Regions from separate parts of the Pseudobacillus sp. FSL P4-0506 genome, predicted to be linked through region 1. Evidence: riboswitches for the same ligand, from Rfam matches in the RefSeq annotation. Region 1 holds a riboswitch; each other region holds the start of a gene.
The links. A riboswitch is a leader RNA that binds a small molecule or an ion and turns the genes downstream of it on or off. The one in region 1 is predicted to bind S-adenosylmethionine.

Region 1 (7,809 bases):
AGCGAGCAGTTTTTCTACTTTGCCTTTTAACCCAAGGTGATGGCCAATTAATGTTTGGATATTAACATAAGGCTCTAAGTGAGCAACAGGGTAGTCACGCTGAAGGCGTTTCTGCAAGTCACGCGGCACGTAAACAGGAACATCCTGGCGAACTGTTTTCTTTGGCTTTTCCAATACAGCCACAGATGAAGATGGCTTCATCGTTTCCCGGTAAGCTTCTACTTCCTTGCGTTTTTCTTGCTTTTCCTTCAGTTCATTTAAGAGCTCTGTTTTTTCTTCAGTGTTTTGCAGACGTCCGGCAATAGCCAGCCCATCCATCGCATCCTTGGCGTATAGAACTGGTCCTTCATATTCCGGTGAAATTTTTGTTTCTGTGAAGCGGCGGGAAAGTGCCGCTCCGCCAACTAAGATTGGCAAATCAATGTTCGCAGCTTTCATATCCTGGGCTGTAATAACCATTTGCTGGGCCGATTTAACGAGTAGGCCGGAAAGTCCAACCATATCAGGATTTTCTCGTTTTATCGCTTCAATCAATTCAGCAGGTGTCACTTTAATGCCTAAATCGACGACCTTAAAACCATTGTTGCTTAAAATAATGTCGACAAGGTTTTTACCAATATCGTGAACATCACCTTTTACTGTAGCAAGTACAACTTTTCCTTTCCCGTTGTCGTTTTCTTTTTTCTCCATATAAGGCTCTAAAAAGGCAACAGCGGCTTTCATGACCTCAGCGCTCTGCAGCACTTCCGCTACGATAAGCTGGTTATCGTTAAATAACCGGCCAACTTCCGCCATTCCTTCCATTAATGGACCATTAATAATATCAAGCGGTGTATCGAACATCGTCAAGGCTTGTTCCAAGTCAGGGATTAAGCCTTCCTTTGTGCCCTCCACGACATAATAGCTAAGCCGGCCTTCTACTGTCTTCGGAATATCTTCCTCTTTCTTCTCTTTCTTTTTATCACGGTAAAAGTCAGTAAAGACTGCTAGCGTTTCATCATTCGTTTCAAAAAGAAGCTTCTCTGCCATCGTTATTTCTTCTTTTGGAATGGAAGCAAATCTCTCCAGCTTCTCAGTATTTACGATGGCGTAATCGAGTCCAGCTTGCGTGCAGTGATATAGATAAACGGCATTCAACACTTCACGGCCAACAGGCGGGAGGCCGAATGATACGTTGCTGACACCAAGAACGGTTAAAGATCTGGGCATTTTTTCTTTAATTAGCCGGATGCCTTCCACTGTTTCTTCGGCTGAACCGATGTATTGTTCATCTCCTGTTCCCACGGGGAAGACGAGCGGATCAAAAATAATGTCTTCAGGCGGAAGACCCCATTTATTGACGAGCAGGTCATAGGAACGCTCGGCTACTTCCAGTTTACGTTCGCGGGTCACGGCCATACCCGTTTCATCAATCGTACCCACTACAACGGCTGCTCCATATTGTTTTACAAGTGGAAGGACAGCATCGAAGCGCTCTTCACCGTCTTCTAAGTTGATGGAGTTGATGATTGCTTTTCCCTGTGAGTATTTCAAGGCTTTTTCAATAACTGCTTCATCCGTTGAGTCAATGACGAGCGGCACTTTCACCTTTTTCACGACTTCTTGCATAAAGGCTTCCATATCTTCAAGTTCATCACGATCAGGATTGGCAAGACAAATATCAATGACATGAGCGCCGCCCTTTACTTGGGCGCGAGCGATCTCTGCCGCTTCTTCATATTTGCCCTCAATGATCAATCGTTTGAATTTACGGGAACCAATGACATTTGTCCGTTCCCCGATAAATAATGGCCTCATGGAATCATCATAATGAAGGGGCTCAATTCCGGAAACAACATGTTCATGAGGCTGTTCCGGACGTCTGCGTGGAGGGATATTTTCAATAGCAGCCCTCATTGCGCGAATATGATCCGGTGTAGTTCCACAACAACCGCCGACAATATTTAGCCATCCCTTTTCGGCAAAGCCTTTAATCTTGGCCGCAAGGGACGCAGGTGATTCATGATAGCAGCCATTTTCATCCGGAAGCCCAGCGTTAGGATAACAGCTCACAAAGCTTTGAGATAAGGCAGAAAGCGAACGGATATGATCCGTCATAAATTCTGGACCAGTTGCACAGTTTAAGCCGACGGATAGCGGATGAACGTGCTCGATAGAAATGTAGAAGGCTTCGATGTTTTGCCCTGCGAGTGTGGTGCCCATCGGTTCGATCGTTCCAGAAATCATGATGGGAAGCTTTTTTCCAGTAGCTTCAAAAGCACGTTGAATACCAAGCACACCGGCTTTTACGTTCAGCATGTCCTGGCTCGTTTCCATTAATATAACATCGCAGCCGCCATCAATGAGTGCTGTCGCCTGCAATTCAAAGTCTCTGCTCAATGTGTCAAAATCTATTCCGCCTGTGACAGACAATGTTTTCGTTGTCGGACCGATAGCACCTGCCACATAACGTGGATGATCAGGCGTAGAAAATTCATCCGCGCACTTACGGGCAATTTCGGCTGCCCGCTTGTTAATCTCATAAGCCTTATCACCGAGGTTATATTCATTTAACACGAGAGCCGTGCCGCCAAATGAATTTGTTTCAATGATATCGGTGCCTGCTGCTAAATAATCCCGGTGAACTTTTTCGATTACATGAGGCGCGGTAATGTTTAAATACTCATTGCAGCCATCATATTCTTCACCGCCGAAGTCTTCCTCTGTTAAATTAGCTTGTTGTAGCATTGTACCCATTGCGCCATCTAAAAAAAGAATACGTTTTTCCAGTTCTTTTTCAATTGGATATTGTTTCGACATGAGTGATCCCTCTTTCATTCATTTTTCTATCTAACTCTTCGATGTAACGGATCAATTCAATGGACATTTCATAACGCATAAATGGAGTAATAATATAGATACCATTAAACAGCTTGGCCGCTGTATCGATTAATTCCTTGGCAATCTTGACGCCCTCAAGCGCTGCTGTTTCTTTATCATGCTCATAGGCCTTCATTCTAGCAAGCGTTTCGTCTGATAGTTTAATGCCAGGCACTTCATGATGAAGGAATTCAGCATTTCTTGAGCTTGTCAACGGCATGATACCGAGGAAAATCGGAGTCGATAAATGCTTTGTTGCTTCATATACTTCAATAATTTTTTCTTTTGTAAAAATAGGCTGTGTAATAAAGTAATCGGCTCCGCACTCAATTTTTTTCTCTAAACGTTTCACCGCCCGGTCGAGCACACGTACATTTGGGTTAAATGCAGCTGCAACGGAGAAATTAGCTTTTTGTTTTAATGGTTTTCCAGAAAAAGAAATTCCTTCATTCAGTTGCTTAATTAATTGGATAAGCTCCATGCTTGAAACGTCGTAAACAGAAGTAGCACCCGGGAAATCGCCAACTTTCGTCGGATCACCGGTAATAGCCAGCACATCGTGAAGACCTAGAGCATGCAAGCCCATAAGATGAGACTGCAAGCCGATTAAATTCCGATCCCGGCACGTAATATGAACAAGCGGGCGAATGTGATGCTGCATTTTGAGCAGGGAGCCCATTGCTAAGTTGCTGATACGTGGAGAAGCAAGCGAGTTATCAGCCATTGTAATAGCCGCCATGCCAGTTTGCTGCAAGGCTGTGGCTCCTTTAATATAAGCAGCAGTATCCAAGTGTTTAGGAGTATCAAGCTCCACAATAATCGTCCGTTCTTTTTTTACCTGCTCATGGAGCGGCGGTAACACTGGAGGAGTCGGTTCTTTAATAATAATGGGCTTTCTGGCGATTACCTTTTTCTCTGTAATTGGTGCAAGGCCAGCTAATGCTTTTTTGGCCGCCTCAATATGTTTGGGTGTGGTGCCGCAGCAGCCTCCAATAAGACGGACCCCTTCATTGCGAAGGTGAACGGCTGCCTGGCCAAAATAATCAGCCTCTGATTCATAGACGATACGGCCGTCTTCTACATCGAGAAGGCTTGCATTCGGATAGGCTGATAAAAAGGCTTTTTCAGGCAGTGTCACCTCTTCAAATGCTTGGATTGTATGATAAGGGCCGAGGCGGCAGTTAACGCCGACAATGTTTGCCCCGAGGGATTCGAGCTGATTGAACGCCTGATTTAACGAGAGTCCGTTTTGTAGAATGCCAGGTTCATGCATGGATACTTGAGAAATAATTGGCAGATCTGTAAGTTGACGAAGCAGTTGTAAAACGGTCGTTAATTCTTCAAAGTCATAATACGTTTCTAAAAGGAAGCCATCAGGTTCTTCCAGTAAGATGGCTTCTGCCTGCTGCTGAAAGGCCGCTTCAATGTCGGCAAGGGAGGCGCTGCTTTTACGGATTCCACGGATGCCGCCGATGGTCCCGAGTACGAAGCGCTCTTCAGAGAAAGCCGCCTTTTTTGCTATCCGCACGGCTGCTTTATTTAATTCCCGTACACGGTCCTCCATTCCATATCTTGCAAGCTTTAGAGCATTGGCGCTATATGTATTCGTTTGGATTACATCCGCGCCTGCTTTTATATATTCGCGATGGATTTTTTCAATGATTTCTGGCTTTTCTATATTAAGTTCCTCGTAACAAAAATCGATGCCGTAGGAATAGAGGAGAGTGCCCATGGCTCCATCAGCTGTCAGCACTTCGTTTTGCAGCCGGTCTAATAATTTCATGTGGTTCTTCCTTTCCGTAACTTTATTCTAATCATAAGAAAAAGCCTTCTTAAATTAAGAAGGCTTTACATTGTCAATGTCTGATCCTTCTTATCTCTCAAACTGATTAGACAGTTTGCTGGATTTAGCACCTAGGCCCGCTAGCGGCTGGTTGCTGAAGCTTCATAGGGCCAGTCCCCTCAGCTTCTCTTGATAAGAAATATACCTATATACAATTAGTAAGATAATTGAACATATCATATCTCTTTAAGAGGATTTAGTCAATAGAAAATTTTGAATATTCCCAGAGGATTGTCGAACAGAAGGAGGCGGGATATACTTTTATGAGATAAAGGAGGAGTCAGGTTGAATCAGCTTCGTTATTCATTATTTATTTTGGCAGGGGCATGCAGTTATGGTTTTCAAGCTTCAATCGTCAAGCTGGCAACGAATGCGGGATACCCGGCTGGCCAGATGACCGGTTCACAATATATCTTTGGACTTTTGCTGATGATCATCCCTTTCATGATAACCAAACGCATAAAATTACAGGTTAAGCAAATAGTACCATTGCTTGGGCTCGGCGTTTTATTAAGTTTGACAGGCGTATTTTATGCAACAAGTATTCAAGAGCTATCGGCTTCAATCGCCATTGTTCTGCTTTTTCAATTTACTTGGATGGGGATTCTCATTGAATCCGTTTATTTAAAGGCATTTCCATCTGTCACAAAGATCATCTCGGCTGTCCTTTTATGGGCAGGAACGCTGCTCGCCGCCGGAATTTCTTCAGAGGGAATCAACTGGGCAGACCATTCAAAGGGCTTTATTTCTGGTTTCCTTGCCGCTTTAACGTTCGCATTGTTCATTTTCTTTAGCGGAAAAACAGGAAAAGAAGTACCGGCTATTCAAAAAAGCTTTGTTATTTCTATTGGTGGGCTGGTAACGGCTTGTTTATTTGTATCGCCAGCTTTTGTAATAGATGGGACGATGACTGGGGGCTTGTGGAAATATGGTTTGCTTGTCGGACTGTTGGGCGTTCTTGTACCGGTTGTTCTCTTTGCGCTCGGTACCCCGTATGTTGACTCAGGAATGGCCACTATTTTAGGTGCTGCAGAGTTGCCTGCAGCGATGATTGGCGCTATGTTCATTGTGGGTGAACATTTAACCGGTGAACAGGGGGCTGGCATTGTGCTCATATTGATCGGGATTGCTGTGCCGCAATTGCGTAGGAATGGAAGAGTCCGACCGAAACAGCTTTCCAGCAGTTGATTTCCGCAAATTGTCACAAAGCCGAAAATAGAACAATGATATACTGTGAGTAAATGCTACTTACAGGACGGGAAATAGATGAATAAACAGTTATGGAAGCAAGCAAAAGAATTTATCACAGTTTGTTATCGGGAATTAGGCAAATCGGATGAAGAGATAAAAGCGCGGCTGTACGAGATCAAAACAGAAATTGAGGGAACAGAAAGTTATACTCAAACTTATGAAGAACTGAGCTATGGAGCGAAAATGGCCTGGCGCAATAGTAATCGCTGCATCGGACGGCTATTCTGGCAAACGCTGCACGTGTTCGATAAACGAGAAGCTAAAACAGAAAAAGAGATATTCGAAGCCCTCAGCCGTCATGTAGAATATGCGACAAATCAAGGGAAAATTCGTCCGACTATTACAGTTTTTCGTCCGTCTTCACCCCATCGGGAAGACATTCGCATTTGGAACCATCAGTTAATTAGATATGCGGGGTATAAAACAGAGACGGGAATAAAGGGAGATCCTGCTTCTATTGAACTGACCTCTATGTGCCATAAGTTTGGCTGGCGAGGGGAAGGAACTAATTTTGATATCCTGCCCTGGATTGTACAAATAGGCAAGCAACCGCCTAAGCTGCAAGAAATCGATAAGAAGCTCATAAAGGAAGTAAGCCTTATTCATCCGATATATGATTGGTTTGCTGAGCTGCAATTAAAGTGGTATGCTGTTCCAATTATTTCGGATATGAAGCTGGAAATAGGAGGCATTGAATACAAAACAGCTCCTTTTAACGGCTGGTATATGGGAACGGAAATTGGCGCACGCAACTTAGCTGATGAGTTTCGTTACAATCAGCTTCCAGTTATTGCGGAACGGCTGGAATTGGATATTCATCGAGCCGCTTCTTTATGGAAAGACCGGGCGCTACTTGAGTTGAATACAGCTGTTCTTCATTCGTTCCAGCAGGCGGGGGTAAGTGTTGTAGATCATCATACAGCCGCGCAGCAATTTAAAACTTTTGAACAAAACGAAGATCGGGAAGGTAGGCCAGTGACAGGTGATTGGACCTGGTTAATTCCGCCGATGTCTCCAGCTGCTGTTCATATTTTTCACAAAGAATACGATAACTCAATCCAAGCACCTAATTATTCTTATCAGGACCGGCCTTACTAAATTAAATGAAAAGCAGCCGCTTGAACGGCTGCTTCAGTTTGTCGACAAAAGGGGTTCGGAATAGTCTTATTCCGAACCCCTTTTGATTTTTCGGTAGTTTTAAAGCCATTCGAGAGAAAGATAGACCTCTCCGAGGTCATCATTTAAGCCATTTCTGGTTCTCGCCAAGTCCAGCTGGCCATTTTCTTGAGATTCATGGCAGCGAAAGTAAGCATCGCTTGCATCGACAATTTTTTAAGTCCCCTTAACGTTGTCCAACGCATGCCATGCTTTTCTTTTGCATCTGCGAATACACGCTCAATCGTTTCTTTTCGCTCCGCATAAATCGCTTTAACTTCTTCGTGGTGGCGAAGATGGTCGGCCTCTTCCATATATTTCTGCCAAATATGGCGTGTCACCACTTTTTGATGATTTCTGCTTTTCGTGCATTTAGCTAAAAAAGGGCAGGAGGTACAAACCTGTTTGGGTGATCTGTATTCACGATAGCCTTCCTTATTCGTCGTTGAGTAATTCAATACTTCCCCTGCCGGACAAAGGTAACAGTCAAAATGTTCATCGTACACATAGTCATGCTTTCTGAAGAAGCCCTCTTTTGTGCGCGGCCGTGTATAAGGCAAAGCAGGTGTCATGCCGTTTTCCATTAAATAACTGGCAATGGCAGGTGTTTTGTAAGCTCCGTCTGCACCAACAGCTTTAGGTTTTCCTACCTTTTCTATCACTTTCTCCATTAACGGCTCTAAGATTTGGCTGTCATGTGT
Region 2 (7,809 bases), 2.9 Mb from region 1:
GCCCTTGCGGACAGCAATAACGTTTACGTATGGTGAATCTTTGTCTTCAATAGCGATTGAATCCTTTAACGGATTTAAACCAGCATCGATTGCATAGTTAGAGTTAATGAGAACTGCATCGCCTTCTCCGTTGTTATAGGCCTGTGGAAGAAGAGCGGCTTCATAATTATAATCAAACTTCAAATCTTTTTTGTTCTCCGCGATATCTTCAACTGTCGCTTCCTCTTTCTTTACGCCGTCTTTTAATTTAATGAGTCCTTCTTTTTCAAGCATGGTTAAAATACGTCCGTGGTCTGCAACCGAGCTGCTCATTAAAATAGTTGCCCCTTTTGGAAGTTCCTCAAGGGTTTTATATTTCTTAGAATATACACCGATCGGTTCAATATGAATGCCGCCAGCATTTACAAAATCATAGCCATGCTCTTTCTTTTGAGACTCAAGATAAGGGATATGCTGGAAATAGTTAGCATCCAAATCTCCCTCTTCTAAAGACTTGTTCGGTAATACATAATCTTGGAATGTTTCAACCTTCAGATCATAACCTTTTTTCTCAAGCAACGGCTTAGCTTCTTCTAAGATCACCGCGTGTGGTACGTTCGAAGCACCAACAACGATTTCCTTATCTTCTTTGCCGCCTTCTTTTGCTTTCTCATCTTTCTTATCATCTGAGCCGCCACAGGCAGCCAACGCAAACACAACTACTGCAGTTAACAAAGTAAGCAACCACTTTTTCATCTTTCTTCCCCTCCTAAAATTTATCTTTTATCTAACTTATTAGTAATAAGATCACCAATCAATTGAATCACAAACACAATGATTAAAATAATAATCGTAGCAACCAAAGTGACATCATTCCGGCTGCGCTGGAATCCATCCAGATAAGCAAGATTCCCCAGACCGCCAGCTCCAATCACACCTGCCATGGCCGTGTAGCCAACCAGAGCGATCGCTGTAACAGTAATCCCAGAAACAAGCGCTGGCATTGATTCAGGAAGCAGTACTTTAAAGATAATCGTACTCGTTTTTGCTCCCATTGCTCGCGCTGCCTCAATGACTCCTTTGTCAATTTCACGCAGGCCGATTTCAACCATGCGCGCATAGAAAGGAGCTGCCCCGATGATAAGGGCTGGCAGTGCCGCATTTTCACCGATCATTGTACCGATAAGCGCTTTTGTAAATGGAATTAATAAAACAATCAATATAATGAAAGGAATGGAACGAAAAATATTAACAAAAGCAGAGACAATGCTGTAAATTACTTTATTGCTCCATATATTTCCTTTAGCTGTCAAAAATAACAGCAGACCAAGGAGTATGCCCAAAATAAAGGTAGCCACCACGGATATACCCGTCATATAAAGGGTTTCATTTGTCGCTTCCCACATTTTTTCCCAATCAACATTAGGGAACCATTGTTCAAGCATGATGGATCACCTCCGAGCTGACTTCTTGCTTGTCGAGATAGGCCACTGCTTGTGCCACTTCCTCTGGTTCACCCGTTAAATGAACGAATAGTGAACCATACGCACCGTTTTGCGTCTGCGACACTTTCCCTTGGACGATATTTACCGCTATGTTAAATTGACGGATTAAATTCGTAATGATTGGCTGCTCTGCACTTTCACCAATAAAAGTAAGCTTGACTACCTTGCCATTTGGAAACTGTTCAAGCAAGTGCTCTATGGTTTCTTTTGATTCTTCTGGCTCGGTCACTTGTTGAACGAACCGCTTTGTAATTGGCTGCTCGGGCGATTTGAAAACGTTGAGCACCGAACCAAGTTCTACGACACGGCCTGCTTCCATTACTGCCACCCGATGGCAAATTTTCCGAATGACATGCATTTCATGAGTGATGAGCACAATTGTTAATCCAAGACGTTTATTAATATCAACAAGCAGATCTAAAATAGCATCCGTTGTTTGCGGATCAAGTGCTGAGGTAGCCTCGTCACACAACAGAACTTTCGGGTCATTTGCGAGCGCCCGGGCAATACCGACGCGTTGCTTCTGTCCGCCGCTCAATTGTGAAGGATAAGCGTCTTCTCTTCCTTCCAAACCAACTAATTTAATCAACTCATCCACTTTCTTAAGGCGCTCTTCTTTCGACACACCCGCAATTTCTAGCGGAAAGGCAATGTTATCTCGCACCGTTCTTGACCAAAGAAGATTAAAGTGCTGGAAAATCATGCCGATCTCCTGGCGCGCCTGACGCAGCTCGCTTCCCCGGATTTTTGATATCTCCCGGTCCGCAACAACAACAGAGCCCGAAGACGGATTTTCAAGACCGTTCAGCATCCGGATAAGTGTGCTTTTCCCAGCTCCACTGTAACCAATTACACCAAAAATCTCGCCTTTATCTATCGTTAAGTCAATATTATCTACTGCTGTCACTTTTCCATTTTTTGTGGAAAAGACTTTTTTTACATTTTTTATTGAAATCATGCGGCGGTTTTCCTCCATTCCACCCGAAAAAATAAAAAACCTTTCTGCAAAATGAGCAGAAAGGTGTTCTTTAGTAGATTCCTTTCTCTCATCTCCCAAAGCAAAACGCTTTGTGTGAATTGGCACCTTTTCAACAAGCGCTCGCTGTTGACGGTTGCCGGGCTTCATCGGGCACATCCCTCCACCTCTCTTGATAAGAGCTGTATGCAATATGTTGTTCTTAATGGATTTGATTTTATCATTATTCTACGAAAATTGTCAATTATTCTTTAAAAAAATGTTTTTATGCTGTATCAAACTTTTCATAATAAGGGCGGCATAACCAAAGGAACGATTCAAACCAAAGCTTAACCCGGTAAAATCCTGACACCTCGACTGCCCCCATCGCTTCATACAAGCGCAGCTGACCCTGCCCCTCTAAGAGCGGTTCAAGCCCACCCCTCAACCGTAAATGCCAATGATCCGTGCTGCTATTTGAAAGCTGCATTCCCTGATGGCTGATCACGAGCAGCCAGCTCTCACTTTCTCCTACCAGCAGCACGTGTACAGGTTCGAGCGGGAGCAATGGCCAGATATGCGTTCTACCATGGCAAGCTGCCTGTACAGCTAACAATTTCTCTTTCATTTTATTTCCCCCTCTGTTCGCTTTAGCTTTACTTAATAACTTCCAAGCAGAGGAGGAAATCTCCTTTATTAATTACTCGACAAAGTGCGCACTCATTCGCATATTTCGTCAAACATGCCTATATAAAAAACTGCCTCCCTGTAGGAAGCAGCAATCATATATATTGACTTAACTTCTCATATATATGAGGAACCGACTGAAAGGCATAAATCTTTTCCTTTAATTCCCCTTCTTTAAATATAAGCAGACATGGGACACTTTCAATCGCATGATGAATCGCAAAGCTCTCATGATAATTCACATCCATGCGGGCCCATATAAAGCCGTTGTCTACCTTCTCGACAACGTCGACCATCTTTCCAGCTAATTGGCACGTTCCGCACAGCGGTGTATACGCATAGATGGCTACTAAGTGATTCGTCCTGATTAATTCGTTTATATTTTGTTCCTTTTGCATTTCATCCATCCTTTTGTAAAAACTCCCCATGTACATCAATGTTGGCACTTAATAATACAGAAGCCAGATGGCGGTAAGGAGCAGTAGCGACTTCTTTATAGACACGGTCAATGTATAAATGGTGAGCTTCGGGAAATTCACGGATAAATTGCTGACGCAGCTTTTCCCCGGCGCGGTCTGCATCAACAAGGATATATACATCTTGTCCTTCCAAGCTTTCAATTAACTCATCCAGCCGGCTCAGCCCGATTGTTCCATTCGTACAAATGATGTCCACCGGCTCATTTACAATTTCTTGTACTTTCTTCCGATCCGAAGCCCCTTCTACAACGATTGTTTTTTCTGTACGCATGAATATCCCTCCACCGTCTGAATATCTTGCCTCACAGTTTAATTGTCCTTTATTTAGTAAGAAATTGCAAAAGAACACTCCCTAAACCGGAAGTGTCCTTTTCTCATTTCATTAATCTTCTTGTGTCATTTCATCATACTGTTCAGCTGTCATTAAGTTATCCAGCTGCGCAGTATCAGATAATTCGACAACGATCATCCATGCTTTTTCATATGGTGATTCATTAACGAATTCAGGATTATCATCAAGCTCTTCATTTACTTCAACAACTTTTCCGCTGACAGGAGCATATAGCTCGGAAACTGTTTTTACAGATTCAACACTACCAAATGGTTCGTCAGCTGTGATTTCATCTCCTACAGATGGAAGCTCAACGAACACGATGTCGCCAAGTTCTGATTGCGCAAAATGCGTAATGCCGATACGGACGGTATCCCCTTCTGTTTTTACCCATTCATGCTCTTCTGAATAACGTAATTCTTTCGGTGTGCTCATATAAATCCCTCCATTACCTGATTTCAATTAAAACTTTACTTATTATAAAGGCATAAAGCAAGAAAAATAAGCTTTACGCACACTTTACAACCATTGTTTTTCAAATTCTTCCTCTTTAAACCCAACAGTCACTTTGTCACCATCAGTAGTAAGAGGGCGCTTAATAAGCATGCCATCGGAAGCGAGCAATTCCAGTAATTCCTCGTCGGAAGCGGTGCTTACTTTGTCCTTTAATCCAAGCTCGCGATACTTTTTGCCGCTCGTATTAAAAAACTTTTTCAATTCAAGTCCACTTTTTTTATATAAGTCTTTCAATTCTTCCTTGGAAGGCGGATGTTCCACAATATGTATTCCCCGAAAATCAACATTATGTTCTTCCAGCCATTTTTTTGCATTGCGGCATGTTCCGCACTTCGGATACCAGTAAAATGTTAATGTCACTCTTCAATCAGCCTCCTATTTACACAGTGCTCGGCTTTAAAATGTTTTCGCCACCGTTTTCAATTCTCCTGCTCTATTAATTAAAATATACCTGCTTTTTTAATAAAAGACAAAGTTTCAGCTATTCTTCCCCTCCATAACCAATATCCAAAATTACTCAAAAATGGTTTTTAAATTCCTTTATAGGGAATAGCGTTGATGACGGAGGTGTTGATCATGAAAAAAATACAAGACGATACACTGTTCGTTATCGAAAAGCTGAAAGCAGAAAAATATCAAGAGATCAATGACATGTTCACGAGCAAGAAACCTTATGACTTAGCCGCTATTTTTCAAAACCTTCCCGAAAAGCATCGAGCTTCCATGCTAGAACATCTTAATGAAGCTTCTATCGCCAGTATGATACAAAAGTTTAATCAGCTGAAACAACTTGAGTTGCTGGGAAAAATCGGTCCTGCCAAAGCAAATAAAGTTCTCTCCCTTCTGGACACCGATGTATTGTCTTCTCTTTTACTTCACTTCCCAAAAGCCGATCTTGATAGTTTCTTATCAGAGATAAATGATAGTGAAGCCAAATATTTAAAACGAATGATGAGCTATGAGCGAAACACGGCAGGCAGTATGATGACAAATCGGTACCTCGCTGTGCATCTAGAGGATACCGTTGCCGATGCAGTAGAAAAAGCACGTGTTCATGCTATGTACTCTGAAACGCTTTTCATTATTTACGTGCTTGATGAAAAAGAAAAGCTGGCTGGTACAGTCTCTTATCGGGATCTTGTCATTGCTCAGCCGGATGATTTGGTAAAAGACATTATGTTGAAGCAGATTATTTCCGTTCCCTACACAGCGAAGAGAGCAGAGATCAACAAGCTACTCAAGCGATATGATTTCAGCGCAATTCCTGTAGTGGACGAGAAAGAGAGACTGCTTGGGGTTATTACCTTTGATGATATGATGCAGATTGTTATTCAGGAAACGAACGAAGATATTGGTAAATTATCAGCTGTGGATAAAGAAATTGACTTTGACACAAAGCCGCTGACAGCTGCCAAACGCCGATTGCCCTGGCTGATTGCTCTTTTATTTATCGGTCTTGTCTCGGGAAGCATCATTTCGAAATTTGAAGGAACGCTTGAAAAAGTAGTAGCGCTTGCTTTTTTTATGCCGCTTATTGCTGGGATGACCGGCAATACTGGCACCCAGTCTCTAGCAGTAGTCGTACGCGGTCTGACAGAGCAGGAAATCAACGTGAAGGTAGTCACCCGTCTAATCCTTCGAGAATTTCGCGTCAGCTTAATCATCGGCATAACATGCGGTCTGCTCATTTCTCTTATTGCATTTATTTGGCAGGGAAATATATACTTAGGAATCGTCGTTGGAAGCTCGCTTCTACTCACCCTTATTCTCGGAACGCTTGCTGGAACGATCGTTCCACTCATACTCTACAAGTGCAACCTTGACCCTGCTGTTGCTTCAGGTCCGCTTATTACTACGGTCAATGACATCTTCTCGCTCGTGGTCTATTTCTCTATTGCTTCTTTTTTCTTAAGTCAATTAGTTTAGCTGTCTTTCAACAATCTTTATATTCAAACAAAAAGTGCCTGGAAAGTTATATTTCCGGGCACTTTCTCTTAATTAAACCGTATACTTTTCCACTTCAATCAAGCGATCAGCTGCTTCACGTTTCTTAGCGATTACATTAATGGGAGTGTATCTCGTTAACTTTCTTAAAATAGAGGTCATCATGCGCAGCGTGTCGCCCTCTTCTACAGCAACAAGTGTTTCTTTAGCATCAGCTTCAATTTGATTGAAGGCTTCTTGACAAAAGATTTGGGTATATAACAGTTTTTGCTTTGCTTTTTCCTCTCCAGCTTTGGCAATTGCTTTTTCTGTGCGAAGAACGACGGACTCCATCGCGTAAATATTGTTAACAATGTCAGCAATATTGGCGAGCACTTCCTGTTCTTTTTCAAGCGCTTTTCCATACTTTTGAACAGCTAGACCGGCTGCAAGCAAGCCTATCTTTTTTGCATTCTTCACTAAATACTTTTCTTGTTCAAGCGCTTCTGTACCGACTTCTTCCGGCATCAGCATCATGACTTCATTTTGCAGCTCCTGTGCTTTTTCAAACAATGGCAATTCACCCTTGAACGCCTTGCGCACGTATGTCCCCGGTACAAGCAGACGATTGATTTCATTTGTTCCCTCGAAAATACGGTTAATTCGGGAGTCGCGGTACATCCTCGCAATTTCATACTCTTCCATAAAGCCGTAGCCACCGTGAATTTGTACGCCTTCATCTACTACATAATCAAGCATTTCCGAGCCAAAAAATTTACCGAGTGAGCATTCAATGGCATATTCAGCGATAGAAGCAGCGACTGACAAGCCATCTTTTTGCTCTTCTTCCGAAAGCTGGCTCATTCGGTCTTCAAAGTAACCGACTGTACGGTAAATGGCACTTTCACTTGCATAAATTTTAGACGCCATATTAGCAAACTTTTCCTTAATCAAATTGAAAGAGGAAATCGGTGTTTTAAACTGCTGGCGCCCATTCGCATACTTTAATGAGATGTCCAATGCCCGTTTAGCACTACCCACTGCTCCAACACCTAGTTTGTAGCGGCCAATATTTAAAATGTTAAAGGCAATGACATGACCTCTTCCCACTTCTCCAAGCAGATTCTCTTTTGGTACCTCTGCATCCTGGAGGATAAGTGTGCGTGTGGAGGAACTTTTAATCCCCATCTTATCTTCTTCCGCTCCTGTGGATACACCAGGAAACTCCTTTTCTACAATGAAGGCAGAGAATTTATCTCCATCAATTTTTGCATAGACAACGAATACATCAGCAAAAGCCGAGTTCGTAATCCATTGCTTCTCTCCATTTAATATATAATGGGTGCCGGCTTCGTTTAATTTTGCTGTTGTTTTTGCTCCAAGCGCATCGGAACCCGAACCCGGCTCTGTCAATGCGTAAGCAGCAATTTTCTC
Region 3 (7,809 bases), 940 kb from region 1:
GATGAAACATTTTATTACGACTTTACCCAGGAGAAGGGCTTTGGTTTTGCGATGGTCGGTGGAGATACAACCAAGCCGGAGGAGCTGGGAGAACGCATTCGTACTATTTTGCTTGAAGCGAAAGAAGGAAAACATCTAACAGAAGAGGCCGTACAGCGGTCTATTCGAAAAAAGATCGGTTCTTTTTTACGATCGGTTAATTCACCAGAATATATTGCCAATCAATTTATTCGTTATGCCTTCAATGAAATGGATTTATTTGAAGTAGTGCCACTCTTGGAAGCAATTACGCTGGAAGATGTAAAGAACACTGCCGAACGAATGGTGGCAGAAAACCGCCTGACCGCTTTTTATATCTTGCCTAAACAGGCATAAATAGGTAGCAGGGCAGCTGGATTCTCTTTTTTCATGACATCATGGGGAAAGGGAGTCCAGCTGCTTCCTTGTGTAGAGAGAATGGGGGAGTAAACAGTGAAGAAGTATGCGCTTGTTACAGGAGCGAGCGGAGGAATAGGAGAAGAAATTTCCAGGAAGCTAGCAAAAGAAGGATGGAACTTGTATTTGCAATACTATAAAGGAAAAGAAAAAATAAAGTCGTTACAAAAAGAGCTGGAAAACATGGGAGCAGAGGTGATCCCGATCCAGGCAGATTTAACTTCTGCTGCAGGTGCTCACTTTCTGTCGAGCCAGTTATTTGCCCTGGAGGCTGCCGTATTTGCAGGAGGAACGGCTCACTACAGCTTATTTCAAGAGATTGAAGAAGAGGAAATGGATAAGCTTTGGCAGCTTCACGTCAAAAGTCCTATGATCATTGTGCAAAAGTTAATTCCAAAGCTTCGCAAAGCAATTTCACCCTCAGTTGTTTTAGTTTCTTCGGTGTGGGGACAGACAGGGGCCGCTTGTGAGGTAGCTTATTCGACGGTAAAAGGCGCCCAAATTGCATTTGTGAAGGCATTAGCAAAAGAGTTAGCTCCTTCCAATATTCGTGTGAACGCGATTGCTCCGGGAGCGGTTAATACACCTATGATGGAAAAATTTACAATGGAAGAAAAAGCAGAAATAGCAGCTGATATTCCAATGGGGCGTCTTGGTGCTGCAGCCGAAGTAGCTGAAGCGGTTTACTTCGTCTGTTCACCTGCAGCTTCTTACATAACAGGTCAAGTGCTTGCTGTAAATGGCGGCTGGTACACATGATTCATATGCATAATTTTTCTCTCGGGGAACAAACTAATGTTGCAACTCAATAAAGGAGGGACAACGACATGTCAGTACTCGAAAATTGGCACGAATGGAAAAACTTCTTGGGAGACAAATTAAATCAAGCCACAAACTCAGGAATGAACAATGATGTAATCAATAATATGGCTTATCAAGTTGGTGATTATCTTGCCAACAAAGTCGACCCGAAAAACGAGCAGGAAAGAGTATTATCTGATTTGTGGTCCGTTGCTTCAGAAGAAGAACAAAGAGCAATTGCAAGCATGATGGTAAAATTAGTTCAAAATAATGGTAGTCGCTAAGAGAGGGAGCTTTTCCCTCTCTTTTTTCTTTCATTACAGAGATAAATCATATATGATAGTACCTAGACATTATCATTAATGGGCTTTTTGATGAAGCCGCTAGGAGCGTTATCTATGTCCAAAAAAGAATGGTATTTAGAATATAAAATTGTTAAAAACCGTCCAGGGCTGTTAGGAGATGTTGCTTCGCTACTCGGTATGCTTTCCATTAATATTGTAACAATTAATGGCGTGGATGAGGCGAGCCGCGGCCTTTTAATGTTGGCAGAAAGCGAAGACCAAATCAGAAGGCTTGAATCCATTTTAATGACGATGGACACGATTCAAATTATTAAATTAAGGGAACCTAAACTAAGAGACCGAATGGCTGTCCGCCATGGCCGCTATATCCAAAGAGATGCGGACGACAAAAAAACATTCCGTTTCGTTCGGGATGAACTTGGACTTCTCGTTGATTTTATGGCAGAATTGTATAAAATGGAAGGGCACAAATTAATTGGCATTCGTGGCATGCCAAGGGTTGGAAAAACAGAATCCATTGTAGCGGCAAGTGTTTGTGCCAATAAGAGATGGTTATTCGTTTCGTCGACAATGATTAAGCAAACTGTTCGTGATCAGTTAATTCGGGACGAATACAATCCAAATCACCTTTTTATTATGGATGGGGTTGTATCGATAAAGAGAGCCAATGAAAGACATTGGCAGCTCGTTCGGGAAATTATGAGACTGCCTGCCGTTAAAGTAGTGGAACATCCAGATATTTTTGTACAAAATAGCGAGTACAGTTTAGAGGACTTTGATTATATTATTGAACTTCGCAATCATCCTGATGAAGAAATTACATACGAGCCGGTGGAGAAGAACAACTTATTCCAGGATATGGACTTTGGTGGTTTTAACTTTTAATTATGGAAGGTGTTATGGGTGACAGAATTAGGAAACCGCTTAAGAGAAGCACGGGAGGCGAAAGGGCTATCCTTAGCAGATGTGCAGGAAATGACAAAGATTCAGAAAAGATATTTAAAGGGCATAGAAGAGGGGAATTATGAGCTGATGCCCGGCAAATTTTATGTACGGGCGTTTATCAAGCAATATGCTGAAGCGGTTGGGCTTGACCATGAGCAATTGTTTGAAGAATATAAAAATGAAATTCCTTCTTCCTATGAAGATGAAATTCCTCAAAGAGCGACAAAAGTAGAGAAAGTACGGACGACGGCGCCAGCTGAACCGTCCAAGCTTCTTGAGTATTTACCGAGGATTTTAGTGACGGCTTTTGTTGTCGGAGCACTTTTTCTAGTTTGGTTTCTTATCCCTAAGAGTGATTCTAATGACAAAGCGGTGAAGGAAGAAACCGTTGTTGAACAGCCGAAAGACCAGACGGATGATAAGAAAGAAGCCAAGGAGCCAAAAAAAGAAACGAACAAAGAGCCTAAAAAAGAAGAGAAAGTCGAAGAGCCTGCTAAGCCTGCACAAACCTTAACTGCAGCAGGGGCGAGCGGCAGAAAAGCCACATACGTTCTTCAAAATGCAGAGAAATTCGAGGTAACTATTCTATCTAAAGGGGAGACATGGATAGGAGTAACTGATGGAAGCGGAAAAAGCTATTATAATAATATGTTGGCAAAAGGACAGTCGCAAACATTTAATTTAACAGGACAGACAGAAGCGAAAATTGTCGTTGGCTTTGCACCGGATACGGAAATTAAAGTAAACGGCGAAACGCTGGCGTATCAGCTTCCGGCTGCCAAACAGGTAAGACAAGACATTATTATTCAGGCGAAACCTGCCGGACAATAATTTGGCAGTTTTTTGGATAGCTTCTTTGTAAGTTGTCTGTCGATAGAATAGTTGGAGGGTCGACTGTGAATTTACCGAATAAAATTACTGTTTCAAGGATTTTAATGATCCCGCTCTTTTTGGTGATCATGTTAGTTGAGTTTAATTGGGGGGACCTTACAGTATTTGGTACCACCATGCCGGCTGCCCACTTTTGGGGAGCCATGCTATTTATTTTAGCCTCAACGACTGACTGGGTTGATGGCTATTATGCGAGAAAATTAAACCAGGTCACAAACTTGGGGAAATTTTTAGATCCGCTCGCTGATAAGTTACTTGTATCAGCAGCCTTAATCGTGCTTGTTGATTTTAATTTAGCTGCTTCCTGGATTGTCATTCTTATTATCAGCAGGGAGTTTGCGGTAACGGGCTTACGGTTAATCTTAGCTGGAGAAGGCGAAGTGGTTGCGGCTAATATGCTTGGGAAAATTAAGACGTGGGCGCAGATTATTGCCATTGCGGCTTTATTGCTTCATAATGCGCCATTTGAAGGATTAGGAATTCCATTTGCAGATATCGCCCTTTGGATAGCGGCATTCTTTACCGTTTGGTCCGGCTGGGATTACTTCTATCTTAACCGTGGCGTGTTTAAACATTCAAAGTAAAAGAAAAGGTTGCTCCAAAGTAAGCCCCGTTGTGTTTATAGTATTTAAAATTTACCACGATACTATATAAAATAAGGCTGCTTATGGAGCAGCCTTATTTTTAATAAAGGCCCCTGTTCCATTACTTGCTTGTTGATTTATACTGCAGGCGGACGCTTTCCGCTGGCGGTCTGTGCGCCATCTTACCAGGACTCACTTTCTCCGCTAAAGACACTTTCTTCTGCTACAATCAACTATCGAAAAAACAATATTCATCTTTAACAGGGCCTGAATAAGAGAAGGGATGACAAAAATGAATGCAGAAATTATTGCAGTTGGTTCCGAGTTGCTGTTAGGGCAAATTACAAATACAAACGCCCAGTTTCTCTCTCAGCAATTAGCGGAAATTGGGGTGAATGTGTACTATCATACGGTTGTTGGGGACAATAGTAGCCGTGTGCTCGATGCAATAAAGGAAGCGGAAAAAAGAGCGGACTTGCTAATCTTTACAGGTGGGCTTGGTCCTACGAAGGATGATTTAACAAAGGAAGCAATTGCCGCTCATATTGGTCGTCCGCTTGTTTATAACGAAGAGGCCTTAAAAAGTATTGAAAACTACTTTGTAAAAACGAAGCGCCCGATGACACCAAACAATAAAAAACAGGCCCTGGTCATGGAGGGCTGTCTCGTTTTAGCGAATGATCATGGCATGGCGCCAGGGATGATGGTAAAAGGAAAGAATCATTTCTATATGCTTTTGCCTGGGCCACCCCGGGAAATGCAGCCGATGTTTGTCCGCTATGGAAAGCCGGCGCTATTAGATGTGCTTGAAAAAGTTGAAAAAATAGAGTCACGCGTATTAAGGTTTTTTGGTATTGGAGAATCTGCTTTAGAAACAGAAGTAGAGGATTTGTTACTCGCACAACAAAATCCGACGATTGCCCCGCTTGCTGGTGATGGAGAGGTAACACTGCGAATCACTGCTAAACACGAATCGGAAGAAACCGCCTTACAGATGATACAAGAAGCAGAGGAGGAAATTCTTCGCCGGGTCGGGGAATACTTTTATGGCTATAATGATACGTCCATTGCCCGTGAGCTAGCGGAGCGCTTAAAGGAAACATCTCATACGTTAGCAGCAGCTGAAAGCTTAACAGGGGGATTGTTTCAAAGTGAAATGACAGCTATTCCCGGAGCGAGCATTTTCTTTAATGGCGGGATTGTTTGCTACTCCAATGAAGCAAAGGAAAAACTCGTGCAAGTGAAGCCAGAAACGCTTGAAAGTTATGGTGCCATTAGTGAACAGTGTGCTATTGAATTAGCGGAAAATGTCCGCAGTCTTTTGAATGCTGACTTCGGTATTAGCTTTACCGGAGTGGCGGGACCGGATAAATCGGAAGGACACTCGCCTGGTACTGTATGGATTGGTCTTGCTTCAAAGCACAGGGAAACAAAAGTATTTAAACTCCAATTAGTAGGCAGCCGCGAAGGAATTAGAAAGCGCTCAGTTAAGTATGGGTGTCATTATTTGTTGGCTGAGCTTGCTGGAGATAAGTGAAAACATTCGGAATATTATTGACTATTCTGATCGCTATGCTATATAATAAAAACCAAGAGATTATGAGTTACGCAATTAAATAGAAGTACTCTTATTGAGAGCGGTGGAGGGATTAGGCCCGATGAAGCCCGGCAACCTTCAGACAAATTGTCTGAAACGGTGCTAATTCCTGCAGGCGTATGTGCCTGAGAGATAAGAGGAGGATCCTATAATAAAGCCCTCTTCTTACAACAGAAGAGGGCTTTTTAGTTATTCTTCAGGTTACTAGCGCTTTATTTAATAATTGGGAGGGATTAATGATGACAAACGAACAGTGGAACAAAGAAACAATTTTACTTCATGGAGGACAAGTGCCGGATCCGGTTACTGGCGCCCGTGCCGTTCCGATTTATGAAACGACTTCTTATGTATTTGAAGATACAGATCATGCTAACGCCCTATTTGCTTTGCAAAAGCCAGGAAATATTTATACGCGTATTACCAACCCGACAGTAGATGTGTTTGAAAAGCGTGTGGCTGCATTGGAAAAGGGAGCAGCAGCAGTGGCGCTCTCATCAGGAATGGCTGCCATTTCCTTTTCAATTCTTAATCTGGCTCACGCGGGCGATGAAATTATAGCGGCAGCTAATTTATACGGAGGCACCTATAACCTTTTTGCCAATACGCTTCCTAAATACGGGATTAATGTAAAGTTTGTTGATTCTACTGATCCGGAAAATTTCCGCAAAGCGATCACTCCAAAAACAAAAGCTCTGTTTGGAGAAATTATCGGAAATCCTTCCTTGAATGTGCTTGATGTGGAAAAGGTGGCAGATATTGCTCATGAAAATGGTATTCCGCTCATTGTAGATAATACGTTTGCTTCTCCTTACGGAGCTAATCCGCTTGTTCGAGGGGCCGACATTGTCGTTCATTCCGCTACGAAATGGATCAGCGGCCATGGAACAGTCATCGGTGGTATAGTAGTAGATGGAGGAACATTCAATTGGAACAGTGAAAAGTTTCCTGGCTTTACGGAGCCGGATGAATCTTATAATGGTTTAAGATTTGCGGACCTGGAAGGCCCAGCCTTTGCTATCAAATTACGCGTACAGTTGTTACGGGATTTTGGCCCTTCCTTGAGTGCCCATAGCGCTTTCTTGTTGCTTCAAGGGCTGGAAACGTTGCATTTACGTATTCAGCGCCATCATGAAAACACGCTTGCTATCGTCGATTATTTGAAAAATCATCCGGCAGTAGATTGGGTATCTCATCCAAGCTTGGAGGATCATCCATCTCATGAATTAGCGAAGAAATACTTGGCTAATACGTTTGGTTCTATTGTTGTATTTGGCATTAAAGGCGGCCGCGAAGCAGGTAAAAAAGTGATTGATAACATTAAACTGTGGTCACATGTTGCCAATGTGGGGGATGGCAAGTCACTCATTATTCACCCGGCTTCTACCACACATCAGCAATTAAGCAGTGAAGACTTAGCAAAATCGGGTACGAAAGAAGAAATGATCCGTTTATCCATCGGACTGGAGTCAACTGAGGACCTGATTGCTGACTTGAATCAGGCGATTGAAAAAGCGACTGGCGTAGCTGTAGAAGCTTAACGCTTTTCCTTATTAAATAAAGAATATGACAGGCTTAAAATTATCCTCTCCTGCTTTTTTATGATAAAATAAAAAAGCAGGAGTTACTTTTTTTTTCTTCTTTTTTTCCGCTATTTCTTCTACTACTTTTCTAGTTTCTTATCCATTCTTCTTCTCAGGAGGAAAAATAAAAAAACCGAATAAATGTTCGCTTTTTACTTGAAATTGTCTCAATAAAAAGGTATAGTTAGTATAGATTATGAAACAACATGTCACTGTGCATTTACTTAATAGATTGTTAATTTTAAGGAGGAATTTTAGTGAACGATCGTCAAGCAGCATTGGATATGGCCTTAAAGCAAATTGAAAAACAATTTGGTAAAGGGTCTATCATGAAATTAGGAGAACAAACAGACCGGAAAATTTCCACTAGTCCAAGCGGCTCGCTTGCTCTTGACGCAGCCCTTGGTGTAGGGGGTTATCCACGCGGTCGGGTCGTTGAGATCTATGGGCCGGAAAGCTCTGGTAAAACTACCGTGGCTCTTCACGCTATTGCTGAAGTACAAGCTGCCGGCGGTCAAGCTGCTTTCATTGATGCAGAGCATGCGCTTGATCCTGTATACGCTCAGAAATTAGGAGTCAACATTGATGAGTTGTTGCTTTCTCAGCCGGATACAGGCGAGCAAGCACTTGAAATTGCCGAAGCTCTCGTACGAAGCGGTGCTATCGATATC
Region 4 (7,809 bases), 2.8 Mb from region 1:
AAATAAACGAGCCGCTCAAACAATTGTTTTTCATCCTGATAATAAAAACAGAAATTTAAATCTCCACCTTCCCGGTCTTCCTTCTGATCAATCAGATAATCAAGCAGAATGTGAAGCCCCTGTATATAGGGAAAATAACTGTTTTTTATTTGCTGTGCCTGCGCATGGCTTAATGGCTCATTTAAGCCGTATGATACTAAACAAAAAATAGCAAGCGTCGAACCGGTACAAGCAGAGAATTCGTACCATTCCATTTGCGGCCACTCATCTTGGTACTCTTCGAACCATTTAATCAGGCGGTGCTCTCGTTCTTCTTTTTTAACATGCTTATGTATTTGTAAATCACAATAATAACGGCATAGCTCTTTAAGGTGAGGGGCAATCACCTCATACCCCTTCATTCCAGCGAGCACAGACTGACATGTGGTCACTAACTCAGATAAGTAACCGCCATCGTTTTGATCCATCCGGCCACGGTAGTAATCACGAAGCGGGACGCCCGGCGTCAGAGAATCTTCCATCGATTCATGAAGCGCAGCAAAATCAGCTGGATCAAGGGACGTACTGCGGTCACAAAGATTGTCGAGATAATCACTGATGGTCTGGTAGGTAACAATAAAGCGGACAGCCTGAACGAGCCGGTCTCTCGACAATAATGCCAGCACAGCTCCTCCTTCGCAATGAAACGTCTTATGTTCAATGCTGGAGAGAGCCTGGCGGCGCAGTTCTTTATTTGGAATCATCCCTGCTTTCTCTTTCCAATATTGCAGCTGTTCATGCACGACAGGAAACACTTTTTTATAAATATTGTGCATTAGATGAAGCGGCGTTACTGGTACAGGCATTGTGTCACCTCACTCCTCAATCACATATCCTAGTAAACGCAACCGATTTTCCACGAACCCTTTCGCATAATGGAAAACTTCCTCTCTCTCTGGCTCGTTAAATATTTCATGATAGAGTCCCGGCCACTCTTTATAATGCATCTCTGACAAATCGAGCCGGTGAAACCATTTTCTGACGCTTTTTTTATCGACAATCAAGTCATCCCCCGCCTGCATGACAAGAAGCGGAACATCAGGCACTGCCCCTGTCTTTAAATCAGCCGTCTTGATGGCTTGAAGCAGTTCGCGGTACCAGCGAACTGACACTTTATTTACATAAAGCAAATCTTCTTTATCTGCTTGTCTTACCTCTTCATTTCTTGTCGCCATTTCAACTGTCAGTCCGGAAGAAAACTTCACTGAGGGCGAGAGTGAATTCAAACCGTGCGATAGAATATCCATTACTTTAGGTGGCGTATGATTCATACCGAGACAAGGCGATGACAAAATCACGCCTGCTGTCTCCACTTCCATCTCCTGCAGCAGACGAATAGCAATTAGCCCTCCCATGCTATGTCCTAATATAAATAAAGGCAAATCAAATTGATACGCTGCCTGCACCCAGTCTTTTACTTCCTCTATATACTCATTAAATGATGAAATATGTCCTCTTTTAGCTCTCGATGTCATGCCTTGGCCGGGCAGGTCGCCCATCACTACATGAAAGCCGTTTCTGCGCCACATTTCAATCAGCCAACCATAACGGCCATGATGCTCCATCGCCCCATGAATCATAACGATGACACCTTTCGGCTGTTGTTCTGTTTCCCATTTCCACATCAAGCATCTTCCTCCGGCTTTTTGTAATCCTATACGTTTGTCTTCTATTATACAAATCAAATCGTTTTAGATAAAATAATAAGCAAGTCCATCCTGCTTTCTGTTGCAGGAAACATAAAAGGAGGAGAGAAAAAATGATCTATCCTTATAACAATAAAACTCCTATTGTTGCTGATTCTGCTTATATCGCCGATTATGTAACAATTACGGGAGATGTAACTATTGGCGAAGAAACAAATATTTGGTTTAATACTTCTATTCGCGGGGATGTAGCCCCGACTGTAATCGGCAAAAAAGTGAGCATTCAGGATAATTCTGTATTGCATCAAAGCCCGAACAACCCGCTTGTTATTGAAGATGAAGTCACAGTCGGCCATCAAGTTATTTTGCACAGCTGTAAAATTAGAAAAAAAGCTTTAATCGGTATGGGTTCCATCATTCTTGATAATGCAGAAATTGGTGAAGGAGCATTTATCGGGGCCGGTAGTCTTGTTCCCCAGGGAAAAGTCATTCCTCCTCACTCCGTGGCATTTGGCCGGCCGGCAAAAGTGATTCGCCCAGTGAATGAGGAAGACAGAAAAGATATGGAGCGCATTGTCAGAGAGTACGTAGAAAAAGGACAGTACTATAAAAGCATACAAAAAAAGCCTGAAGACCGTTAAAGAGTCTCCAGGCTTTTTGCTGCTTATTAATTTGATGCCTGATCTTTTAAGATTTCAGCTTTGTCTGTTCTTTCCCAAGGAAGATCCACATCTGTACGACCAAAATGTCCATAAGCGGCTGTTTGTTTATAAATTGGACGACGCAGTCCAAGCATATTAATAATGCCCGCTGGACGCAGATCAAAATTATTGCGAACAAGTTCAACAAGCACATCTTCAGAAACCGTTCCTGTGCCGAACGTATCGACAGCAATTGAAACAGGCTGAGCTACACCAATCGCATAGGCGAGCTGGACTTCACATTTATCAGCAAGGCCGGCCGCAACAATATTTTTTGCTACGTAACGAGCTGCATAAGCTGCTGAACGGTCTACCTTTGTTGGATCTTTACCGGAGAATGCTCCGCCTCCATGGCGTGCATAACCACCGTATGTATCCACGATAATTTTCCGGCCTGTTAAGCCCGCATCTCCTTGAGGTCCGCCGATAACAAAACGGCCTGTTGGATTGATAAAGAACTTTGTATGTTCATCGATTAATTCTGCAGGGACCATCGGGTCAATGACATGCTCGCGCAAGTCGCTTTGAATTTGTTCAAGCGCAACTTCCGGATGATGCTGTGTCGAAATAACAATTGTATCGATTCTTACTGGCTTGTCGTTTTCATCATATTCAACTGTTACCTGAGTTTTACCATCTGGACGTAAATACGATAACGTTTCTTCTTTTCTAACTCTCGTTAATTGACGGGATAATTTATGAGCCAATGAAATCGGGAGCGGCATTAATTCTGCTGTTTCATTACAAGCAAAACCGAACATTAAGCCTTGGTCACCCGCACCAATCGCTTCAATTTCTTCATCGCTCATTTGGCCTTCACGTGCTTCAAGAGCCACGTTCACACCCGCTGCAATATCAGGTGACTGCTCATCAATGGATGTCAACACACCGCATGTATCGGCATCAAAACCGTATTTTGCACGAGTGTAGCCAATTTCCTTAACTGTCTCCCGAACAATTTTATTAATATCCACGTACGAAGAGGTTGTAATCTCCCCTGCTACGAGTACGAGTCCAGTTGTAACAGATGTTTCCGCTGCGACACGCGCATTTGGATCTTTTGATAAGATTTCATCTAGGATAGCATCGGAAATCTGATCGCAAATTTTGTCCGGATGCCCTTCAGTGACTGACTCTGAAGTAAAGAGACGACGATTTTTAGTCATGAAACTTCCTCCTTAAAATGATCAACTTACTGCCGATCGATAATGGTACGGTACTCATTTCCCCTAAGTTTACCCTTTTAAAATAAAAAAACCCCTCCTGAAATAAAGAGAGGAAAGGTTGGTCTTATCAACATAGGCCTTTCACTCTTATCGTTCAAGGTTTGCCCTTGCTGCAGGTTAGCACCTTTGTCTTGAGTACAAACTTATATTGTATAAGTGCCGGCAGTCGATATAACTACCAATCACAATCAAGCAGGTTGCCGGGCTTCATCGGGCCTGTCCCTCCGCCAGCTCAGGATAAGAGTATCCGTTCAAGGTTACATCATACGAAATCCGTTCGACAATGTCAACTGGTTTCGTATAAAATCTCTTCATTTTTTCGGTTTCTTTTATAGGAAATCGGACAATCTGTAAATAAAAAAAGTCGCAAAAAAATAAGTGAATAGTATAGACTATTAAATGTAATGTGTTATACTATTTTTGAACAAATAATGCGATAACAATTATTTAATTTCAGATAAAGGATGGTTATTAATTTATGAAGACTGTAAGTGTTTCAAGTGAAATTTTGGAACTTTTAAAAGGTGATAACGTAACAATGCAGCCATCTGTGCCGCAGCTCGTAGAAAAAGTACTTAATCGTAAAGAGGGCGTGTTAACTGCTTCTGGAGCAGTATGTGCTGAAACGGGAAAATATACTGGCCGTTCTCCTAAAGATAAATTTATCGTTGAAGAGCCTTCAGTAAAGGACAAAATTGATTGGGGACCGGTTAACGAACCAATTTCCCCTGAAGTCTTCGATCAATTATACACTAAAGTGATCAATTATTTAAAGGAACAAGAAGAATTGTTTATTTTCAAAGGATTTGCAGGGGCAGATCCAACCCATCGTTTACCAATTCAGGTGATCAATGAATATGCATGGCATAATCTGTTTGCTCATCAACTTTTCATTCGTCCAACTGAGGAAGAATTAAAAGATCATCAAGCAGGCTTCACAATCGTATCTGCTCCGAACTTTAAAGCAGACCCTACAGTAGACGGAACAAAATCAGAAGCATTTATTATCATTTCTTTTGAGCGCCGTATCGTTTTGATCGGTGGAACGGAATATGCAGGAGAAATGAAAAAATCGATCTTCTCTGTAATGAACTACTTGCTTCCTGAAAATGATATTCTGTCTATGCACTGCTCAGCCAACGTTGGCTATGAAGGTGATGTGGCCCTATTCTTCGGTCTTTCTGGTACAGGGAAAACAACTTTGAGTGCAGACCCGAACCGCCGCTTAATCGGCGATGATGAACATGGCTGGTCTTCTAATGGTGTATTTAACATTGAGGGCGGCTGCTATGCAAAAACAATCGGCCTTTCCCGTGAGAAGGAACCACAAATCTTTGATGCCATCCGTTTCGGCTCGGTTCTTGAAAATGTAGTGCTTGATGAACAGTCTCGCATTCCAAATTACGATGATAACACCCTGACAGAAAACACGCGTGCCGCTTATCCGCTACAAGCAATGGATAACATTGTTGATCCAAGCGTAGCTGGCCATCCAAATACAATTATTTTCTTAACAGCTGATGCATTCGGCGTACTGCCTCCAATCAGCAAGCTAACTAAAGAGCAAGCGATGTACCACTTCTTAAGCGGCTATACATCTAAACTTGCCGGTACAGAGCGCGGTGTCACTTCTCCGCAAGCAACATTCTCTACTTGCTTCGGTTCACCATTCCTTCCGCTTGAAGCTACACGCTATGCGGAAATGCTTGGTGAGAAAATTGATGAGCACAACGTTCAAGTGTTCCTTGTAAACACTGGCTGGACTGGTGGCGAGTATGGCGTTGGTTCCCGCGTAAAGCTTGCGTATACACGTGCTATGGTCCAAGCAGCTCTCGAAGGCGAATTAAATAACGTAGAAACGTATACGACAAAAACATTCGGCTTGCAAATTCCTCTTCATGTACCTGGTGTGCCGGATGATGTTCTCATTCCGCGCAAGGCATGGGCTGATGAAGATGCTTTCATGACAAAAGCAGCAGAGCTTGCTGGCAAGTTCCGTGAAAACTTCAAGAAGTTCTCCAACGTCTCAAAGGAAATTATTGAACTTGGCGGACCACAAATCTAATATACAAAAAGAGGCCTCTGCTAAATAGCAGAGGCCTCTTTTTGTATATGACTTTAACTGTCCGCTTTTCGAACAGGTTCCTTTTCTGAATGCGTGTCTGCCCGATCTTTTTCAAAGATCATAAGTAAAGCCGGCAGCAGCAAACCGCGCACGATAAATGTATCAATTAATATTCCGACGGCGACAATAAAACCAAAGACAAATAAAATTTCTATTGGCTGTGTCATTAATACGGCAAAGGTCGCAGCTAAAATAATGCCGGCAGACGAAATAACCCCCCCTGTTTTAGCAACAGCAGTGTTGACTGCTTTTTTTAAAGAATGGCTGCTTCGCTCTTCCATATAGCGTGATACTAAAATAATATTATAATCGATGCCCAGTGCGACAAGAAAGATAAATGAGTAAAGCGGCACCCTTGTGCTGATGGCATCAATGCCAAATAGCATATTTGTTAAAAACATCCCAATACCAAGGGCAGCTAAAAATGAAAGCAGAATGGTACCGACCATGTACAGGGGCATTTTAACGGAACGGGTCAATATCACCAGCATGACAAAAATCAATAGTGTTTCCAGCAGAACAATTACTTTAAGATCACGGCTGTTTAACGTACGGTCATCCAGCTTCTCTGCTGTCTCTCCAGCGAAATAAAGGGTTCCCTTTGCTCCGGAATCAGCAATGACCTTCTCTGACTTCTTTCGCAGACTGGCAAGCGCATCCATAGCCGGCCGTTCATAGGGGCTTCCGTTGAATGATAACGACAATTCATGCGCTTTATTATTCTCTGTTGAAGCTTGGAGCCGTACCTTAGCCACATTCTCCTGCTTCTCAAGCTCGGCCGTAAGCTTTGTCATATCTCCTGTTCCTTCAAATAAGACTATTGTGGGAGCAAGATCTCCTGCCGCAAATTTTTGTTCAATGATTTCATATCCCTCAAGTGACGGCATATTGTCCGGAAAGGATTTTAACGTGTTAAATTCATATTTAACATTTAATACATTAAGTGAAGCTAGCAGTAACAGCGCGATAACGATACTGCCAATAGCAATCGGCTTTGTTGACACTATCCGGGCGATCCGGTTCCAGAACCCGCTATCTCTTTCAGTTTTGTCCCCTGCTTTCGGTACCTTCGGCCAGAATGCTTTTCTGCCAAACAACACAAATAATGCAGGAACCAGCGTGACGGAAGCAAGCATAATAACAGCCATGACGGTAGCGAAAATTGGGGCAAAGTTTTGATAATCCCCAATGACAGCGAAGAAGAGTACGAGCATAGCTGCAAGCACAGTTCCTCCTGAGAAAAAGACCGGTTCTCCCGTCTCGCGCATAGCATGTTTCATCGCTTCAAACTTGCTTTCATGCCGCTTTAATTCTTCTCGATAACGGGCTAGCACAAACAATGAATAGTCCGTTACTGCTGCAAACAGCAAAATCGTCATAATAGACAGTGACTGGCTGCTCATTTCTAAGCCAGCTTTTCCATATAACCCTAAAATACGGTCGGTTACCGCATAAACGACCACTGAGGCAAGCAATGGGATAAAAGCTAGCAATGGGGAACGATAAATAACAATAAGCAATACTAAGATGAGTCCAACAGTGGACAACAAGAGTACAATATCTGCTTGAGAAAAAAGCGCAGTTGTATCTACTGCAATACCTGCTGGCCCGGTTACACGCACTTGAAGATCGCTTGCTTCCTTTTCAGCTGTTGAAGTTATTGATTGAATTCCCTTTTTTAACTGATCATTTTCCAGGCCTTCTTTAAAATTTAATGGAATAGCTGCAGCTGAGCGGTCCTTTGATAAAAATTGGTTCTGTGCGGGTGGAGGAAGCTGGTCGAAGGGCACTATTTCCTTTAAATGGTTTATTTGTTTTTGCTTAATCGCCTTGACCACCTTAGCGAGCTCGGCAGTTTCAATTTTTTTGTTGCCAGCACTAAAGACAAGAATAGCTGGCACGCCCTCATCGTTCGGAAAGTACTGGTTTACTTTTTCTGCGGCTTCTATTGCTGGCGAATCGCTTGGGAGTGACTCAATGGAGGAAACACTGTAATCACGTGAGCTTGGGGCGATGCTACTTAACAGCCCTGCAATCAACAGCCAAATGATTAAGACTGTCCACATGCCTTT

Region 2: another riboswitch for S-adenosylmethionine. It lies ahead of MKZ02_RS06880 (methionine ABC transporter ATP-binding protein); the one in region 1 lies ahead of MKZ02_RS21605 (bifunctional homocysteine S-methyltransferase/methylenetetrahydrofolate reductase).
Region 3: another riboswitch for S-adenosylmethionine. It lies ahead of MKZ02_RS16595 (O-acetylhomoserine aminocarboxypropyltransferase/cysteine synthase family protein); the one in region 1 lies ahead of MKZ02_RS21605 (bifunctional homocysteine S-methyltransferase/methylenetetrahydrofolate reductase).
Region 4: another riboswitch for S-adenosylmethionine. It lies ahead of metK (methionine adenosyltransferase); the one in region 1 lies ahead of MKZ02_RS21605 (bifunctional homocysteine S-methyltransferase/methylenetetrahydrofolate reductase).

Annotation. Positions count from the first base shown of each region.
Region 1 covers NZ_JBBOOI010000001.1:4,288,926-4,296,734, reverse strand. Annotated here, with positions in the region: gene metH (methionine synthase) at 1-2,799, opposite strand, end outside; gene MKZ02_RS21605 (bifunctional homocysteine S-methyltransferase/methylenetetrahydrofolate reductase) at 2,777-4,642, opposite strand; SAM riboswitch class I at 4,730-4,841, opposite strand; gene MKZ02_RS21600 (DMT family transporter) at 4,988-5,890, shown strand; gene MKZ02_RS21595 (nitric oxide synthase oxygenase) at 5,969-7,051, shown strand; gene MKZ02_RS21590 (IS1182 family transposase) at 7,195-7,809, opposite strand, start outside.
Region 2 covers NZ_JBBOOI010000001.1:1,415,603-1,423,411, reverse strand. Annotated here, with positions in the region: gene MKZ02_RS06890 (MetQ/NlpA family ABC transporter substrate-binding protein) at 1-735, opposite strand, end outside; gene MKZ02_RS06885 (methionine ABC transporter permease) at 756-1,424, opposite strand; gene MKZ02_RS06880 (methionine ABC transporter ATP-binding protein) at 1,417-2,442, opposite strand; SAM riboswitch class I at 2,528-2,642, opposite strand; gene MKZ02_RS06875 (hypothetical protein) at 2,726-3,067, opposite strand; gene MKZ02_RS06870 (thioredoxin family protein) at 3,222-3,524, opposite strand; gene MKZ02_RS06865 (toprim domain-containing protein) at 3,526-3,876, opposite strand; gene gcvH (glycine cleavage system protein GcvH) at 3,988-4,371, opposite strand; gene MKZ02_RS06855 (arsenate reductase family protein) at 4,456-4,812, opposite strand; gene mgtE (magnesium transporter) at 5,029-6,378, shown strand; gene MKZ02_RS06845 (acyl-CoA dehydrogenase family protein) at 6,451-7,809, opposite strand, start outside.
Region 3 covers NZ_JBBOOI010000001.1:3,350,671-3,358,479, reverse strand. Annotated here, with positions in the region: gene yfmH (EF-P 5-aminopentanol modification-associated protein YfmH) at 1-375, shown strand, start outside; gene ymfI (elongation factor P 5-aminopentanone reductase) at 472-1,194, shown strand; gene MKZ02_RS16620 (DUF3243 domain-containing protein) at 1,263-1,520, shown strand; gene MKZ02_RS16615 (YmfK family protein) at 1,635-2,426, shown strand; gene MKZ02_RS16610 (helix-turn-helix domain-containing protein) at 2,445-3,317, shown strand; gene pgsA (CDP-diacylglycerol--glycerol-3-phosphate 3-phosphatidyltransferase) at 3,383-3,961, shown strand; gene MKZ02_RS16600 (competence/damage-inducible protein A) at 4,254-5,498, shown strand; SAM riboswitch class I at 5,587-5,697, shown strand; gene MKZ02_RS16595 (O-acetylhomoserine aminocarboxypropyltransferase/cysteine synthase family protein) at 5,798-7,096, shown strand; gene recA (recombinase RecA) at 7,396-7,809, shown strand, end outside.
Region 4 covers NZ_JBBOOI010000001.1:1,530,158-1,537,966, reverse strand. Annotated here, with positions in the region: gene MKZ02_RS07580 (tetraprenyl-beta-curcumene synthase family protein) at 1-845, opposite strand, end outside; gene MKZ02_RS07575 (alpha/beta hydrolase) at 855-1,664, opposite strand; gene MKZ02_RS07570 (gamma carbonic anhydrase) at 1,799-2,326, shown strand; gene metK (methionine adenosyltransferase) at 2,353-3,552, opposite strand; SAM riboswitch class I at 3,697-3,856, opposite strand; gene pckA (phosphoenolpyruvate carboxykinase (ATP)) at 4,091-5,677, shown strand; gene MKZ02_RS07555 (MMPL family transporter) at 5,731-7,809, opposite strand, start outside.